2 regions of the Williamsia sp. SKLECPSW1 genome follow, and region 2 is predicted to be linked to the other one. Evidence: predicted binding sites of a transcription regulator. Region 2 holds the regulator's gene; the other holds the start of a gene.
What was found. The regulator LexA, encoded in region 2, represses DNA repair genes until DNA is damaged. The targets are predictions, from matches to a motif close to CGAACANNTGTTCG.
Positions count from the first base shown of each region.

Region 1 (8,940 bases), on a different contig from region 2:
CGTGACCGACACGGAGATGCGCCGTTCCTACGGCGCGTCGTCGTTCCTGGCGGGGGTCGAGATCGTTCGTCGGGTGGCACAGGCGGCCGAGGATCGCGACCACCACCCCGACATCGACATCCGCTGGCGAACGGTCTCCTTCACCCTCTCCACCCACTCCGCGGGCGGACTGACCGGGAAGGACACCGACCTCGCCGCGGTGATCGACGAGCAGATCGCGGGCGACGCACAGGCAACCGGGGCATGACGGGCGCGTAACAATCGCATCACCCGTATCACTGGTCACTCTGGTACCACGCTACTGTCCCCTGGGCGGCGAGCGACACGCCGTGACGACCTAGACTGACCGCTTGGCCGCGGGCGACCGCACGACGGCCCGATATGACTGCGATGGGATGTGAGCGCTGACCATGGGAACCCGCCGGAAGCTGGGGACGACCGCATTGGGCGTCCTGACCGCCATGACGGTGCCCGCTGTCGCCTTCGCCACCCCGGCGCCGACGACACCTGCCGCCCCGAGCACCTCGTCGCAGGTGGGTTCACTCCCCCTGTCCGCGCCGGCCGCGCCGAAGGTCGACAAGTCGACGCTCGACTCGCTGGGCTCGTTCGTCCCCGCCATCGTCGGCTCCGCGATGACCCCCGGACCCGACGGAAAGATCAACTCCGATCTGATCTCCCAGGCCACGGCCATCGCCGACGCCCCCGGGATGCCGGCTCAGGTCAGCTCCATCTGGCACCAGGTGACCGGCTTCCTCGACGGGTCGGCCAAGCCGGCCCAGGTCGCCAAGGTCGCGGCCGCGGCCAACGACCCGGTGATCCCGACCGGCCCGAACGCCCCGCGTATCCAGCAGTTCCTCTACCCGACCATCGGCGTCGGCTGCATCCCCGGGGGGAACTCGGTCGGGTTCGCTCTGGTGACCGCCGGCCCGCAGGAGGCGCCCGCCCCCGGCCCGAAGGTGGGCCAGGCCGGCTACGTCTACACCAGCCTCGGCACCGGTCCGGCGCTCGACAACGCCCGCGCGCCGCTGACCGCGATCTGGATCAACATCGACAACGGTCGGACCGGCCAGATCAACCTCGGTCGCAACGACCGGATCAACGCCGCGAACGGCCCCGGGACGTTCACCGCGATCGCACAGACCGGCAAGGGCCGCGTGCTCTCCGCCATCTACGGCACCGTCACCACGAAGACCAAGGGCAAGACGGTGGCATGCCAGATCATCCCCACGGTGGGACTCGCCTTCATCTGACCTGACCGGCACCTGTCGGTCACGACCCAGCACCATCCCCTCGCGACCGATATGGAGTACCCCCATGCCTTCGTCACCCCTCACCCGGTCCCTGCGTCGCTCGGTGGCGGCCGGCGCCGTGGCCCTGTCCCTGGCCGCCGGCGGCGTCGCGGTGGCCGCCCCCGCCTCGGCGGCACCGACCCCGACACCGGAGGCTGCCGCTGCCGCCGCACTGGGTTCACCCACCCTGAGCGCGACCTCGGGCACCGACGTCCTGTCGCTGCTGGACACGGCGAACAAGACGCTGCGGAGCCTGGGGATCCAGCCGTTCCTCAACCCGACGGTCGCGTTCAACTGCACCGCGCCGACGGCGTCGAACCCGTTGGGCCTGTTGCCCGCCGCCGGTGGCGCCGTCGCCGGGCCCTGGGCCGCACCGGGTCTCGCGCTGCCGACGATCCCCCTGGTGAACATCGACCCGAACGTGGTGAAGGACGGACAGACCCTCTACGGGTTCGTCCCCGCGGGCGTCACCAGCGACCAGACCGCGACCGGGATGCAGGTCGCGTGGTTCAACACGGCCACCGGCAAGTTCGGCATCGCGCAGATGGGCAAGGCCGGACAGACCCTGGTCGACGCGTGGTTGGCGAACGTCCCGCCGTCGCCGATCAAGGACATGGCCGCCAAGACCCTGGCGGGCATCGTCGACACCATCGCGCCCGCGGGTAGCCGTCTCGCCCCGGTGACGACCGGCAAGGGCACCGTCCTCTCGGCCGTCTTCGGGACCGTGGACAACGGCGGCCGCAGCTGCTTCTTCCTTCCGATGGTCGGGATCACCAACGCCTGAGAGGGACCCCACGCCCTCCTCGAGATCGGTTCGCCCGCTGCGTGTTCGCGGCGGGCGAATCGGCGTCCGTGCGGGGTTCTCCCGGTCGCCGCCGATCCGCGAGAGCACAGGCGACGGCGGCGCCGACGACGAATCCGACGGCGGCGGCGAGCAATCGGGCCTCGACGAGCGTCGACGTCGCCACCACACCGACGATGGCACCCAGCCCACCGAGGGCTGCCGCACCGCAGAGTGCACGCCACCGCCGACGATCCCACCCCAGCCCGACCGCGACCAGGACACTCACTGTGCCCGCCGCGGCGGACAGCCAGGCCGTGCCGAAGGTGAACCCGTACCGGACCGGCAGCGAGGGCACGGCGAACACGACGACGAACCATCCCAGACTCGCGATCGCACAGGCGGTCACCGGGCCGGGACGGGCCGGTGACCGCGCCGCCCACCGGCGGGCGACACCGAGGACAGCGGCCGCTGCGATCACCGGGACGAGCCACCGCCGCACGTGTCCGAGGTTGTACAGCGTGAGGACGTCGTAGCCGGCGAGGACCAGACACCCCAACGCGCCGACGGAGACCGCGAGCACGAGGAGTCCGCGTGGACGGCCGTCGCCGGCCCCCAGCAGCGGTAGGAGCAGCGGCAGCACCACTCCGGCGATCACCCGGATCACGATGTCCCCCATCGTGTACGGGTTGCGCAGATCCCACTCGATCAGACAGAACGTCGCGGTGAACGACGCCGAGATCCACCAGCGTGCCGCGGTCAGACGCGCGAACTCCGCGGGCCCGAACCACCGGGCCACCACCAGGAGCGCCAGCACGACGAACGGCAGTTCCAGTGCCGCCTGCACGTGCAACACCGTCCACGGCCATGCCGGGAGCACATCCGAGACCCGCCCGAGGTCGGCCATGTCGAACCATCCGGACGGCAGATACCGCGTGATCCGCGACGTGTCGTCGCGCCATTCCTGATGGACGTACGCCGTGACGAGGACCTGGTTGACGACCATCGCCGCGACGACGAGTCCCAGCCAGAGCCCGGGGTGGCGGAGGCGGCCACCGAGCCGGGGCGCGGGCCGCAGCCGTGGGACGACGCCGACCCCGACGACCGTGCCGAGCACCACGGTCGTCGCGAGGATCGACGCCGTCGCCGTCACAACCGCGCGTCGACCGGCTCGGACTCCATGGCGAGGACGGCGAACACGGCTTGATGGACGCGCCACACCGGTTCACCGGTCGTGAACCGGCGCAACGCCTCCAGTCCGAGCGCGTATTCGCGCAGCGCCAGCGACCGTTTCGTCGCGAGGTTGCGCGTGCGCAGCCGCGCGAGCGTGTCCGGATCGGTGTAGTCGGGTCCGTAGATGATGCGCAGGTACTCGCGGCCGCGGACCTTGACACCCGGCTGTACCAGTCCTCGCCGTCCCCGGGTGAGGTTCGCGAGCGGCTTGACCACCATGCCCTCTCCCCCGTTGGCGGTCAGCTCCTCCCACCAGCCGACGCCCTGCCCCGTTGCGGTCTCGTCGCCGGTGTCCACGACGAGACGACGTGTCGGACGGAACAGGTCGGCGTCCGCGGACACCAGTCGGTCGGCGACGTCGAGATGCCACAGGTGGTCCCGGGTCTCGAACGTCTGCGAGCCCGACGCCAGGACCTGGAACGGCGCGACCTGCACGCCGAGCGGGCCGGCCGACGGTTGCGCGTACCGCCGATAGGCGTCGACGAACGCGGCCGCGGTCTCGACCCGTCCGGAGATGGACCGCAGCAGGTCGGCGACCTCCACGCCCCGACCCGCCGCGCGCGACACCTGCTCGACGGCGGCAGGCAGTGCCGTCGTCGCTGCCGCGCCGACACGCGCGTACTGCGACCGGATCATCGCGTCCGCTTTCTCCGCCCACGGCAGGATCTCGGCGTCGAGCATGATCCGATCGGCGCCGAGATCCGACCACAGCCCCGCCGCCGTGGCGGCGTCGGCGGCGCGTCGGAGGATCGCGGACTCGCGATCCGGGGTGAAGAACGCCCGGCCGGTGCGGGTGTGGACCACCCCGGTGCCGTCCCGGTCGAGCCGGAGGATCGCACGCGATCCCATGTGCTTCTCCTCGCAGACGACCTGCGCCACACCACTTCTCGCGTAGTGCCCGAACGCCTCGTCGGGATGTTCGAGATACCCGTCGCGCGTCGACGAGTCGACCGGCGACATCGTCGGCGGCAGGTGGACCACCTGCGACGGCGCGAGCGCGAAACGGCTCATCACCTCCAACGCGCCCGCGGCATGCTCCGCGCGTACCGACACCCTGCCGAGGTGCTCGGTCTCGACGACCCGCGCACCCATGACGTCGGACAGCGTGAGCTGCGCCGGGTCCCGGTCGACTGCGGCGTCGACCGGACGGACCGGCTCGTAGTGCACCGCACGCGCAGGTACCGCGACCACCTCGCGTTCCGGATACCGCAGGGCGCTCAGCGATCCGCCGAACACGCAGCCGGTGTCGACGCAGAGGGTGTTGTTCACCCACTCCACCTCCGGGACCGGGGTGTGGCCGTAGACCACCACGGCGGACCCGCGATAGTCCTGCGCCCACGGGTAGCGGACCGGGAGGCCGAATTCGTCGGTCTCGCCGCTGGTGTCGCCGTAGAGGGCGAACGCTCGCACACGTCCCGACGCCCGTCCGTGGTACTTCTCCGGCAGACCGGCGTGGGCGACCACGAGGCGACCGTCGTCCAGGACGTAGTGAGCGACCAGTGCATCGCAGAAGGCCCGTACCTGCTCGGTGACGTCGTCGCCCTCGACGGCCAGTTGATCCAAGGTCTCCTGCAGACCATGACTTCTCGTCACGTCCCGACGACCCAGCGCCCGGACCAGTTTGGCCTCGTGGTTCCCCGTCACGCAGAGGGCGTGGCCGGCGCCGACCATCCCCATGGCCAGACGCAGCACACCGACCGAGTCGGGACCGCGATCGACGAGGTCACCGACGAACAGGACGCGACGCGAATCCGGGTGCACGGCATCGACGGCGCGACCCGATCCGTCCCGGACGATCGTGTAGCCGAGCCGGACGAGGAGGTCCTCCAGCTCCTCCCGACACCCGTGCACGTCGCCGACGATGTCGAACGGTCCGTGGTCGTCACGGCGGTCGTTGAACAGACGGGTACGGGTGATGGACGCGTCGTCGATCGCCTCGACGCCGTCGAGGACGTGGACGGTCCGGAAACCCTCCCGCTTCAGGGAGCGGAGGGATCGACGCAGCTGATCGTGCTGTCGGGTCACGACGCGGGGCGAGAGGTCCCGGTCGGTCCGGGACTCGGTGCGCTGCAGTGCCACCGCGACCGGCACGTCGAGGACCACCGCGACGGGCAGGACGTCGTGGCTTCGTGCCAGCTCGACCAGCGACTTCCGCGCCGACGCCTGGACGCTCGTCGCGTCCACGACGGTCAGCAGTCCGCGCCCGAGCCGCTTCGCCGCGATGTACTCGAGCACCTCGAATGCGTCGGCGGTCGCGGCCTGGTCGGTCGGGTCGTCGGCGACCAGTGCGCGACAGGTGTCGCTGGAGATCACCTCCGTCGGCCGGAAATGCGTCGCGGCGAAAGTGGACTTGCCGGACCCGGTGATGCCGACGAGGACGACGAGGCACAGCTCGGGGATCTCGAGGTCGCTCATCGTGTCACCTCCTGACGTTCGCGGATGTGGAAGACCGCCATCTGGGTGGGCGGCCCGGCGGTCTCGTCGACGTCGCCGACCGGGGTGATGGCGGCGTCGTAGCCGTAGAGGTCCCCGGTCGCGCGCACCCACTCGTCGAACTCCGCCCGCGTCCACTCGAACCGGTGATCACCGTGTCGGAAACCATTGGGGTACAACGACGGGTAGCGGACGTTGTGTTCGACGTTCGGCGTCGTCACCACCACGTGGCGCGGTCGCATCGACCCGAACACCGACGCCACGGCCTCCGGTAGACGGTCCGGGTCGATGTGTTCGACGACCTCCATGAGGATCGCCATGTCCATCCCCTCGAGTCGCTCGTCGACGTACATCAGCGATGACAGGTACAGCGACAACCGGTCGGCCTGCCGCTCGGTCATCTGATCGACGTGCAAGCGGTTCGCCGCGGTGGCGAGCGCGGAGTCGGAGACATCGGTGCCGATGACACGATCGATCCCCTGCATCGGCAACAACCGTCGCAGGAGCGCTCCCTGCCCGCATCCGAGATCCACCACCGACGACGGCGCGACGGCCGCCACGACGTCCAGCACCGCGTCGTGCCGACGTCGTACCAACGGGCGGGTGTCACGGGTGTCCTCGACGGGCGGGTCGACCGGTGTGGCCTCGTCGGGCGTCCCGTCGTCGAGTTCGACCAGCCGGGCCACCGCGCTGTCCGTCAGATCGCGCTGGTGCGCGAGATACCTGTGCGAGATCCACCGATTCTCCGGGTGCGCGGCGAGCCACCCCGATCCCGTCCGGACCAGCTTGTCGACCTCGGCGTCGCCCACCCAGTAGTGCTTCGTGTCGTCGAGCGCCGGCAGCAGCACGTACAGGTGGCTCAGTGCCTCGCGCAGACGCATGCTCCCGGTCAGGTTCAGCGAGACCGACGGCGCCTCACCCCATTCCGGTCGCTGGGGGTCCAGCGGGATTGACGACGTGGTGACCGCCCATCCGACGGGCTCGAACATCCGCCGTACCGTCGCGTCGTCACCGGGGACGACCGGGATCGTCACCGTGAGGTCGAGTGCCGTGTCGACGAGTTCCGGACGTGCGTCGCAGCGACCGTTGAGCGCAGAGCGGAAGACCTTCCCCATCGCCACCGCGAGCAGCGACGACGCCACGTAGGGGCGATCGTTCACGTACTGGCCGAGCACGAACCCGTCGCGAGCCGATCCCCGACCCCGTACCAGTGCGACGGGATCGACCTCGACCAGAAGAGTTGCGGTGCAGAGGGAGTCGCTGACCTCGGGGTAGAAGACGTGCGCGACCCCGCCGTAGACCGGGAACGACTGGGCGCGGTCCGGGTGCTTGTGGAGCAGGAACCCGAGGTCTGACGGCGTCGTCAGCGCCGGCGATCGGTGCGCCGTGACGGAGATGAGCATCCCGACAGTCTGCAGGACCGTACGGTTCCGGCGCCGCTGATATTCGCCGCGTCGAGGCCTCGCGCCGGCCGGTGGTCCTACGCCGAAGTGAATCGCACATTTGTTCCGATTTGCCCTTGACGTCTGAACGGTAGGCGGTAGAGTCGAATGTATGTTCGATTCCGTGGTGGAGGCGGTCGACCGTCTCGCTGATGCCGTTCGCGACTGCACCATGCCCGCGGACGATGACGTGCTGCTGGCGGGGGTGCGTGCGGCGGTCGCGGCACGTAACGCTGCGGACGGTGTGCTGGCCGCGCTGACCGGGGAGATCGAAAGCCGGGGCACGGCGAAGCGATTCGGGATGTCGGTGCGCGAACTGCTGCGCCGCCACGGGTGTGTTCCGGTGGTGGCGTCGCGGGCGATCCGGCTCGGGCGGGCGATCATGCATCTGCCGGTGCTGGCTCGGCATGTGCGGGACGGGTCGATCTCGGCGGAGTTCGCCGACGCCATCGCCCGCGGGGTACGTCACGTCGCGGTCCGGACCCGCTCGCCACTCGGGTCGGAGCTCGCGGTCGAGACGGAGACGCTCCTGATCGGGCACGCCCTCGCAGGGCGGTCGCCGGTGGAGATAGCCGACCGGGCACGAGCGATCGCACTCGAGCACCAGCCTGAGCCCGGCGACGATGGGGAGGAGACAGTGACCCCGGTCGCCGAAGACAGCACGCTCAACGAGGTGTCCTGGACCCAACGCGACGACGGACGGCTCACCGGGTCCTTCGATCTCGATGTCGTGACCGGGGAGAGGTTGATCTCCTGCATCGACAAGGCATCCCGCCCGAAGCCACTCCCGGACGGGACGCCGGATCCGAGGTCGGCGGCCCAACGCCGCGCCGACGCGTTCGTTCAGGTGGTCGAAGCGGCATCCCGGGCCCTCGGTGATGGTGGCCTGGTGGCGCCTGCGAAGACCGAGGTCCTGCTGACCATCCCCGCCACGGACACCGAGTGTTGTGGGATCACGCCCTCCGGGCCGGCGCACCTGCAGTGGATGGGCAGTGTGTCCGATCAGGCGGTGTCGCTGCTGGCGTGCGACGCCTCGGTCACCCGCATCGCGGTCGATGTCGACGCCGCTCCGGTCGACATCTCACCCGCGGCGCGACTGTTCACCGGCCGCACCCGCAAAGCCATCGTGGCGCGTGATCAGTGCTGCATCAAGTGCGGGGATCCCGCGTCGTGGACCGACGTCCACCACATCATCTTCCACTCACAGGGTGGGGCGACGACGTGTGACAACGGGTGTCTGCTGTGCCGGACCTGCCACGTCGCGGTGCATCAGCAGGGGTGGGAGATCGTCATGGGTTCCGACCGACACCCCTGGATCCGACCAACCGCGTCGGTGGACCCACGCCGCGAACCACAACCCGCCTACAACCGACGCACCCTACGACTCGACGCCACAGCCGCCTGACCGACAACACTTCCCAGCACCCGCCCACCCGCGGGACCGCATCAGCACCTTGACAACTCCACAGTGTGATCGCGGCGCGATCGGTTCAGACCGTGGTCTTCTCGGCCTCGGGCTCGCGCCCCATGTCCTCGAGTTCGATGCCGTTGGTCTCGGGAACCTTGAACTGCACGTAGAAATACGAGATCAGTGCACAGAAGGCGAAGAACCCGTAGACGTACGCCAGGCCGAGGCTCTGGCTGACCTGCGGGAACAGCAGGGAGATGGTGAAGTTCGCGATCCAGTTCATCGCCGTGCACACGCCGAGCGCGACGCCGCGGATGCGGTTCGGGAACATCTCACCGAGCATCACCCACATGA
Region 1 covers NZ_JBTGLI010000001.1:245,970-254,909, forward strand. The annotation lists gene ACXVUM_RS01185 (4a-hydroxytetrahydrobiopterin dehydratase) at 1-247, shown strand, start outside; gene ACXVUM_RS01190 (Rv1157c family protein) at 411-1,250, shown strand; gene ACXVUM_RS01195 (hypothetical protein) at 1,315-2,073, shown strand; gene ACXVUM_RS01200 (hypothetical protein) at 2,060-3,223, opposite strand; gene ACXVUM_RS01205 (polynucleotide kinase-phosphatase) at 3,220-5,718, opposite strand; gene ACXVUM_RS01210 (3' terminal RNA ribose 2'-O-methyltransferase Hen1) at 5,715-7,139, opposite strand; gene ACXVUM_RS01215 (DUF222 domain-containing protein) at 7,291-8,583, shown strand; gene ACXVUM_RS01220 (sugar porter family MFS transporter) at 8,669-8,940, opposite strand, start outside.
Region 1: a site for LexA is predicted at 7,233-7,246, ahead of ACXVUM_RS01215 (DUF222 domain-containing protein). Genes of this name have one in related genera too.

Region 2 (8,940 bases):
ACCCGACCATCTCGATCTCGACCAGATCCAGGGCATCACGGCCGCGGTGAGTGAGCTGCGCCGCGAGGGCCCCGGTGACGTCCTCGTCTTCCTCGCCACCGAGCGCGAGATCCGTGACACCGCGGACGCACTGCGCCGATCCCATCCCGACGAGGAGGTGCTCCCCCTCTACTCGCGTCTGTCGACCGGTGAACAGAACCGCGTGTTCTCGCGTAGCTCGGGACGGCGGATCGTGTTGTCCACCAACGTCGCCGAGACATCGTTGACCGTCCCCGGCATCCGCTACGTCGTCGACGTCGGCACCGCCCGCATCTCGCGGTACTCGACCCGCACCAAGGTCCAACGCCTCCCGGTCGAACCCGTCTCGCAGGCGTCGGCGCGACAGCGTTCCGGTCGATGCGGCCGCGTCGCCGACGGCATCTGCATCCGGCTGTACTCCGAGGACGACTTCGAGGCGCGCCCGGCGTTCACCGACCCGGAGATCCTGCGTACCAACCTGGCCTCGGTCATCCTCACCATGGCCGACCTCGACCTGGGGGACGTGGCGCGGTTCCCCTTCATCGATCCTCCTGACACCCGCGCCATCCGCGATGGTGTCGGGCTGCTCGAGGAGCTCGGCGCGCTGCGCGGGCGCGGCGACGACCGCACCCTCACCCCCGTCGGTCGCGACATCGCGAGCCTGCCCATCGAACCCCGATGGGCGCGGATGGTCGTCGCCGCACACGAGCAGGGTGTCCTCTACGAGGTGCTGGTCATCGTCGCGGCGCTGTCGTTGCCGGACGTGCGTGAGCGCCCCGCGGAGCACCGGCAGGCCGCCGACGAGATGCACGCGCGGTTCACCGTGGCCGGATCGGACTTCCTGTCGATCCTCGCGCTGTGGCGCCACCTCGAGGAGCAACGACGGGAGTTGTCGGGCAATCAGTTCCGACGGCAGTGCGCCAGGGAGTTCCTGCACTGGCTGCGGATCCGGGAGTGGCGGGACCTCGTCGGGCAACTCGAGCGCATCGTCACCGAGAAGGGCTGGACGGTGACGCATCCGTCCGGTGACCACGACGCCGAGCCCTCGCCGGCAGCCGTGCACCAGTCGGTGTTGGCGGGTCTGCTCGGGCAGATCGGGGTACGGGAGGGTGACACCCGCGAGTTCCTGGGCGCGCGGGGGACGAAGTTCGTCGTCTTCCCCGGCTCGGGACTGGCGAAGAAGCCACCCCGGTTCGTCATGGCCGGTGAGGTGGTCGAGACGTCACGGTTGTTCGCCCGCACCGTCGCGGGGATCGAACCGGAATGGGCCGAGCGGCTGGCCGGGGACCTCGTGAAGCGGCAGTACAGCGAGCCGCACTGGTCTGCCAAACGGGGATCGGCGATGGCCTGGGAGCGTGTCACCCTCTACGGGGTACCGCTCGTGACGCGCCGCGCGGTCCCCTACGGCCGGATCGATCCCGAGACCTCTCGTGACCTGTTCATCCGCCGGGCGCTCGTCGAGGGCGACTGGCGGACCCGCCACGAGTTCTTCGCCCACAACCGCGATCTGCTCGACGAGGCGCGCGAGCTCGAGGATCGCGCACGGCGCGGTGATCTCGTGATCGGTGACGACCAGCTCTACGACTTCTACGACGCACGCATCCCGGCCGAGGTCGTCTCGGCGGCCCACTTCGACACCTGGTGGAAGCGCGCCCGCCGGGACGACCCGACGCAGCTCGACCTCACCCGTGACGACGTCACGGACACATCAGCGGTGTCGGCCGGGGAGTTCCCCGACGTCTGGCAACAGGGCGAGGCGCGGTTGCGGCTGGTCTACCGGTTCTCCCCCGGCAGCACCCACGACGGCATCACCGTGCTGATCCCCCGAGAGCTGCTCCCCCGGATCCGCCCCGCCGGATTCGACTGGCTGGTACCGGGACTGCGCGACGACCTCGCGGTCGCCCTGGTCCGCACCCTGCCGAAGTCGGTGCGTCGGCGCCTCGGACCCGCTGCAGACGTCGGCCCGAGGGCGATGGCGGCGCTGACGCCGCGGAGCGAGCCGGTCGCGTCCGGACTGGCGCGCGAGATCACGCGCCTGACCGGAGTTCCCGTCGCCGCGGACGACTTCGACCCGTCTGCGCTGCCACCGCACCTCGCGGTGCGGTTCGCCACCGTCGACGACGACGGCGCCATCCTGACCGAGGCCGCATCACTCGCCGCGCTCCGCGAGACGACGACCCCGCCACGACGCCCGGGCGGCACGCCCGGCGCCACCGCCCGCACACCGGCCGCGCCGACCGTATCCACCTGGACGGCGCAGACGATCGGGGTCCTCGCGCCCGAGGTGACCGAGGTCGTCGCGGGACAGACCGTCACCAGTCACCCGGCGCTGCGGGTCGTCGACGGTGGCGTCACGACAGTCCTCGAGACGACACGCGCTGCGGCCCGCGCGTCGACCCGTCGGGCGATACTCCGCCTCCTCCAGCTGTCCATCCCGCCGCTCAAGCAGTCCGCGACAACGGATCTGCCGGTGGCGCATCGCCTCGCCCTGTCGCAGAGTCCCTACGCCACGCTGGACGCGCTGCTCGCCGACTGCACCCTCGCGGCCATCGTCGACGCGGCGGGATCCGTCGACGACATCCGGGATCCGGATGCCTACGCCGCCCTGCGCGCACGGGTCGCCGGCGTCGCGGGCCGGGACGCGCGCACCATCCTCGCCTCCACCGCGGATGCGATGACGCGTCTGCCGACGATCCATGCCGAACTCGCCCGCCTGGGCGACACCCGCGCGACCCGTGACGTCCGCGAGCAGCTTGCCGAGCTCGTCCACCCGGGGTTCGTCGTCGACACGCCGGCCGACCACCGCCCGCGGCTGAGCGCATACCTCGACGCGGTCGTCGTCCGCCTCCAACGGCTCCCCGCGTCGGCGGCGAAGGACGATCGCGGCATCGACATCGTCGAGAGGGTCGTCGACCACTGGGCGGTGACAGTCGCGCGGTGTTCACCGACACGGCGGGACGCGGTGAACGAGCAGGCGCACTGGCTCGTCGAGGAGTTGCGCGTGGGTGTGTTCGCAGAGCGGATCGGGACGGCGTTCCCGGTGTCGGAGAAACGGGTCCTACGGGCGATCGACGCCCTGGCCGCCTGAGCCGCTGCTCGCACCGACGTGGCCGGCCGCGCGCAGATCGTCGATCTCGCGCTGGAAGTCCTCGACGGACTCGAAGGAGCGGTAGACCGAGGCGAAGCGCAGGTAGGCGACCTCGTCGAGTTCGCGGAGAGGTGTGAGGATCGCCAGTCCCACCTCGTTGCTGGGGATCTCGGCCGAGCCCGACGCCCGCACGGCGTCCTCGACCTGTTGTGCGAGGAGTGCGAGACGGTCCTCGTCGACGGCGCGTCCCTGGCAGGCGCGGCGCACGCCGCGCATGACCTTCTCCCGGGAGAACGGCTCGGTGACCCCGTTGCGCTTGACCACGGCGAGCACGGCGCTCTCGACGGTGGTGAAGCGGCGGCCGCACTGGGAGCATGAGCGGCGCCGACGGATGGCCTGACCCTCGTCGGCCACACGGGAGTCCACGACACGCGTGTCCTCGTGGCGACAGAACGGGCAGTGCATCGCGACGTCCTCGGAAGTCGGCGGGCCGGCGGCGTGAGCAGGTGCCACGGTGCCGGGCGGACCGGGATGATCCGTACCGGCCGAGGATACCGGGGGCCGGGCGGACGCCGACGTGGTCGGGGCCGCGTCGGGCAGCAGGAGAGGCCACTCGACCGTCGACCCGAGCAGTGCGTACATCGTCACCGACCGAGGGGGACGGAGGTGTCAGTGGGCGTAGCGGGGTGCGAGCAGCGGTTGTCCCGGCGTGAGCGCCGATCCCCCCAGGTGGTTCAGCTCACGGATGTCGGCGACGACCTGCGAGACCGGGGCATCCGGCACGGTGCGTGCGGCCAGCGCGCTGAGCGACTCGCCGCCGCGGACGTGGACCACGCTGCTGCCGACCACGTCGGGCGTGTGCTCCGCGGTGATCATCGACCCGCCGACCACGACGGCCCACACCGCCACGGCGAGGGCGAGACCGGCGAGGAGCGCGGCACCCCACCCGACGTGGGCGGGACGGACGGTGCCGCCACGGCCCGACCCGTCGCGGCACGGGGTGCCGACCGGACGCGCGGAGACCGGGGTCCGGCGGTGCGGACGCGCCGTGGACGGGCGGACCGCCGGTGCGGCCGGTGCCACGGCGGCGACGCGACCACCGCGGTGGGACCGGGGATCCGCCGGGTGCCGACGGGCGGTGCGGGGGCCGGCGGGTGCGACGCGGGCGGACCCGCGGGCAGAGGTGACATCGGGGGCCATGAGGGTCGGGCTCATCGCGATCTCCTTCTCGATCAGGCGTTCGAAAGAACGTGTGTTCGAGTTCTACCACGGCACTCCGACAGGGTCGACACACCGTCGAACAAATGTTTGAAAGTCGTGACCCGGTGCACTACGGTCGGGCTACGAGCAGGACAGATGCACGGACGCGACACGAGCACACCGCCGTGATGCGCCGCCACTGCGAAGGAGAGGACACCGTGTCCGACACGACCATCACCCCCGGCGAGACGACCGCCCCCGCCGAGAGCGCACTGACCGAGCGACAGCTCGAGGTGCTGCGCGTCATCCGTGAGTCGGTCCGTGAGCGGGGGTATCCGCCGAGCATCCGTGAGATCGGCGACGCCGTCGGACTGACCTCGACCTCGTCGGTCGCCCACCAGCTGCGCACCCTGGAACGCAAGGGGTTCCTCAAGCGGGACCACAACCGCCCACGGGCGGTGAACGTCCAGGAGAACGATCCCGGCGACGGCGGCGACAGCGGGGCCACCCCGTTGCCGACGCCGACCTTCGTCCCCGTCCTGGGTCGGATCGCGGCCGGCGGGCCGATCCTGGCCGAGGAGGCCGTCGAGGACGTCTTCCCCCTCCCCCGCGAACTCGTCGGCGACGGAGCGTTGTTCCTGCTGCGCGTGGTCGGTGAGTCCATGATCGAGGCCGCCATCTGCGACGGCGACTGGGTCGTCGTCCGTCAGCAGAACGTCGCCGACAACGGTGAGATCGTCGCGGCCATGATCGACGGCGAGGCGACGGTGAAGACCTTCAAGCGCGCCGACGGCCACGTCTGGCTGATGCCGCACAACCCGCAGTTCGACCCCATCCCCGGTGACGACGCGGTGATCCTGGGCAAGGTCGTGACCGTCATGCGGAGGATCTGACCCGACCGCATGTCAGAATGCTGCGCGGGCCCGAGACCGGTCCGTCGACACACAGCAGATCGGACACCGACATGGCGCCCCTCCCCGCCCGCACACCTCCGCTGAGCCTCGACGGCGCAGTCGTGCTCGTCACCGGTGCGGCGGGAGGCATCGGACGCGCCACCGCCCGGGCCCTGTACGACCGCGGCGCCCGACTGGTCCTCGTGGACCTGGAGCTCACGGCCGTGCAGGACGCCGCGCGAGGCATGGACGACTCCAGGGTCGTCTCCCGCTCCGGCGACGTCACGGTCCGGTCCGACCTGGACGAGGCGGTCGCCGCGGCGATCGCACGATGGGGTCGGCTCGACGTCGCATTCGCCAACGCCGGCATCTCGAGCGGGGACACCGCCGACACCGTGGCGAGCGTCGCCGACGGCACGTTCGAGCGGGTGATCGCCGTGAACCTCACCGGGGTGTGGAACACGGTGCGTGCGGCGCTCCCCGCGGTGATCGAGGCGCGTGGACACGTGCTCGTCACCTCCTCGACCTACGCCTACCTGAACGGCATGGTGAACGCGCCCTACGCCGCGACGAAGGCAGCCGTCGAGCAGATCGGACGCGCCCTGCGCGTCGAACTGAGGCATCACGGGGCCACTGCCGGGGTGTTGTATCCGGGGTGGGTTCGGACGCCGATCGCCGATGTGGCGTTCGGGAAGGACTCGCTGGCAACAGATCTCGTCGCCCGCGCGTTCCCGGGTCCGCTACGGCGCCCGATCGATCCCGATCGCGTGGCGACCGCCGTCGCCGCGGGCATCGAGAGCAGGGCGCCACGGATCCAGGTGCCGCGCCGGTGGATCGGCGTCTCGGCGCTGCGGGGTGTCGTCAACCCGGTGTCCGACGCACTGCTCGCGCGCGACACGACGTTGTCCGCACTGGTGGCCCAGGTCGAGAACCGGTCGGGGCGCGTACGGTCTCACCGCTGAGTCGCGGGTCAGCCCTCGAGCGCAGTTGTCGCCGCGGCGCGCGCGTCGGCCGGATCGGCGGTGGCCAGCACGGCCCGGGCCGCTGCTCGGCAGGTCTCCAGTGTCACCCGCCCGAGAGCCGCACCGACCGCGGCCGCGGCCGTCGGGGCACTCGACAGCGACGTGACGCCCATCCCGACGAGGACGCAGGCGAGCAGCGGATCCGCGGCCGCCTCGCCGCACACCCCGACCGGCTTGCCGACCGCTGCGCCGGCGGCGGCCACCCGGTCGATGAGGGTCAGCACGGCGGGCTGCCACGGGTCGGTCAGCGTCGCCAGATCGGCGGACATGCGGTCCGCGGCCATCGTGTACTGCGTCAGGTCGTTCGTACCGATCGACACGAAGTCGACCTCGGCGAGGATCGCCGGGGCGAGCAGGGCCGCCGACGGGACCTCGATCATCACGCCCGCGACGAGACCGCGCTCGCGGACCTGCGCGGCGAACGCGCGTGCCTCGGCGGCGGTGGCGACCATGGGGGCCATCACCCAGGGTGTCGTGCCCGATCGACGCGCGGCCTCGGCGATCGCGTCGAGCTGGTTGTCGAGCAGGGCCGGGTGCAGCCGACCGACCCGTAGGCCCCGCACCCCGAGCGCCGGGTTGGCCTCCGTGCCGGAGTCGACGAACGCCAGTGGCTTGTCGGACCCGGCGTCCAGCGTTCGGATGACGATCTTCGCCGGCTCCGCCGCGGTCGCGAACGCATCGATGACCTCGCCGTAGAGCGCGGTCTGTTCCTCGACGGTGGGCTCCGACGCGCGGTCGAGGAAGGCGAGTTCGGTACGGAACAGGCCGACGCCGGTGACCGGGTGGTCGGTGGCCGAACGCGCGGATGCGCCGTCCTGGACATTGGCGAGGATCGCGACCTCGGTGCCGTCCGCGGTTCGACCGGGGCCGCTCCACCGCGCGATCTCGGCGGCGACACGACGGGAGTCCTCGACGGCCGCTGCCGCCGTGGCGTCGTCGGGCGAGACCGTGATGCGTCCGGTCGCACCGTCGACGAGGACCGTCGATCCCGCCGCGACACCCTCGAGGCCGGACACGGCCACGACGCAGGGGATCCCGAGTTGCCGGGCGATGATCGCCGTGTGGCTGGTGGGACCGCCGAGCCGTGTGACCAGTGCCGTCACCACCGCGGGATCGAGGCCGGAGGTGTCGGCGGGAGCGAGATCGTCGGCACACAGGACGACGGGGTGGTCGGGGCGGGCGATACCCGGCTCCGGCTCGCCCGCCAGTTCCGCGAGCACCCGGTCCCGGACGTCGTGCAGGTCGGTGACCCGCTCGGCCATCAGCCCACCGAGCTTGGTGAAGACGGCCGCGAACTGCTCGGTCGCCGCCACCGCTGCGTTCGGGGCGGGCTCACCCGCACGGATCGCCTGCTGCGCGGCACCCAGCCACCCCCGGTCCTCGGCGAGCGCCGCAGTCGCCGACAGCACCTCGGAGGCGACCCCCGTCGCCGCGGACGCGCGGGCACGCAGGCGGTCGGCGACAGTGGCCGCGGCCGCGACGAAACGCGCGCACTCGGCGTCGACGTCGGCCGGCGGCGTCCCCGGTCCGGGCAACTCCGGTCGCGCACCGGGCCACATCACCGGCGCGTACGCGACGCCCGCGACGACGGGGGTGCCCACGAGCGTGGTGTCGGCGTCCGGGGACGTGGTGGCGGTGCTGTACGCGGTCATGGGATTCACCTCTGGCTGGCGGGCGTGCTGGGGCGGACGCCTGTTGTCGACAGTGTCCCCGGCCTGAGCGGCCGGTTGCTGTGATTCAAATTACAAGAAATGCTTGACTTGTCAACACAGTCAAGCGTAAACAGAAGCGAACCAACACGCAGTACCCACAGAAATCCACATCGGATCTCGACACGGGTGTCAATGACGACAGGAGCCACGGTGTACGCCGAGGAGCGACAGCAGGCCATCGCCGACCAGGTGGCGAGCAACGGCCGCGCGTCGGTGACCGCGCTCGCACGCGAGTTCGCCGTCACCAGCGAGACGGTGCGCCGCGACCTCGCCGCGCTCGAGCGAGCCGGCGCCCTGCGCCGTGTCCACGGTGGCGCGGTGACCGTCGACGCCATCCGGCTCACCGAACTCGACGTCGCCGAGCGCGCCGACTCCCGACCCGACGAGAAGCTCCGCATCGGGGCGGCGGCGTGCCGCTTCATCCCCTCCGACGGAGGGAGTCTCGTCATCGACGCGGGGACCACCACCGTCCAGGCCGCGACCCGCCTCCCCCGCGACCGCGACCTCACCGTGTTCACCAACTCCTTGTCGGTGGCGTCGGCGGTCGCCGAGCACCCCGGGGCCGACCTGTACTTCCTGGGCGGCCGGGTTCGCGGGATCACCCAGGCGGCGGTCGGGTCAGCCCCGCTCACCACGCTCGCCGGCCTCCGCGTGGACGTCGCGATGATCGGTACGAACGGACTGACCGAGGACCACGGACTGTCGACGCCGGATCTCGAGGAGGCCGCGGTCAAGTCCGCGATGATCGCCGCCGCACAGCGGGTCGTCGTCCTCGCCGATTCCACCAAGATCGGTCGCGAGGACCTCCGCAGCTTCGCCCCGATCCACGCCATCGACGTACTCATCACCGACGACGGCATCGACCCCGAGTTCTCCGCTCGGCTGTCCGCCCTGGGTGTCGAGGTCGTGATCGCATGATCGTCACCGTCACGGCCAATCCCAGCCTGGACCGCACCGTGGTGCTGCCCGGTCCGCTCGAGCGCGGGGCGGTCGCCCGCGCGCTCGGC
Region 2 covers NZ_JBTGLI010000002.1:493,115-502,054, forward strand. The annotation lists gene hrpA (ATP-dependent RNA helicase HrpA) at 1-3,106, shown strand, start outside; gene nrdR (transcriptional regulator NrdR) at 3,077-3,571, opposite strand; gene ACXVUM_RS18175 (LysM peptidoglycan-binding domain-containing protein) at 3,776-4,321, opposite strand; gene lexA (transcriptional repressor LexA) at 4,495-5,199, shown strand; gene ACXVUM_RS18185 (SDR family NAD(P)-dependent oxidoreductase) at 5,271-6,161, shown strand; gene ACXVUM_RS18190 (putative PEP-binding protein) at 6,170-7,873, opposite strand; gene ACXVUM_RS18195 (DeoR/GlpR family DNA-binding transcription regulator) at 8,084-8,851, shown strand; gene ACXVUM_RS18200 (1-phosphofructokinase family hexose kinase) at 8,848-8,940, shown strand, end outside.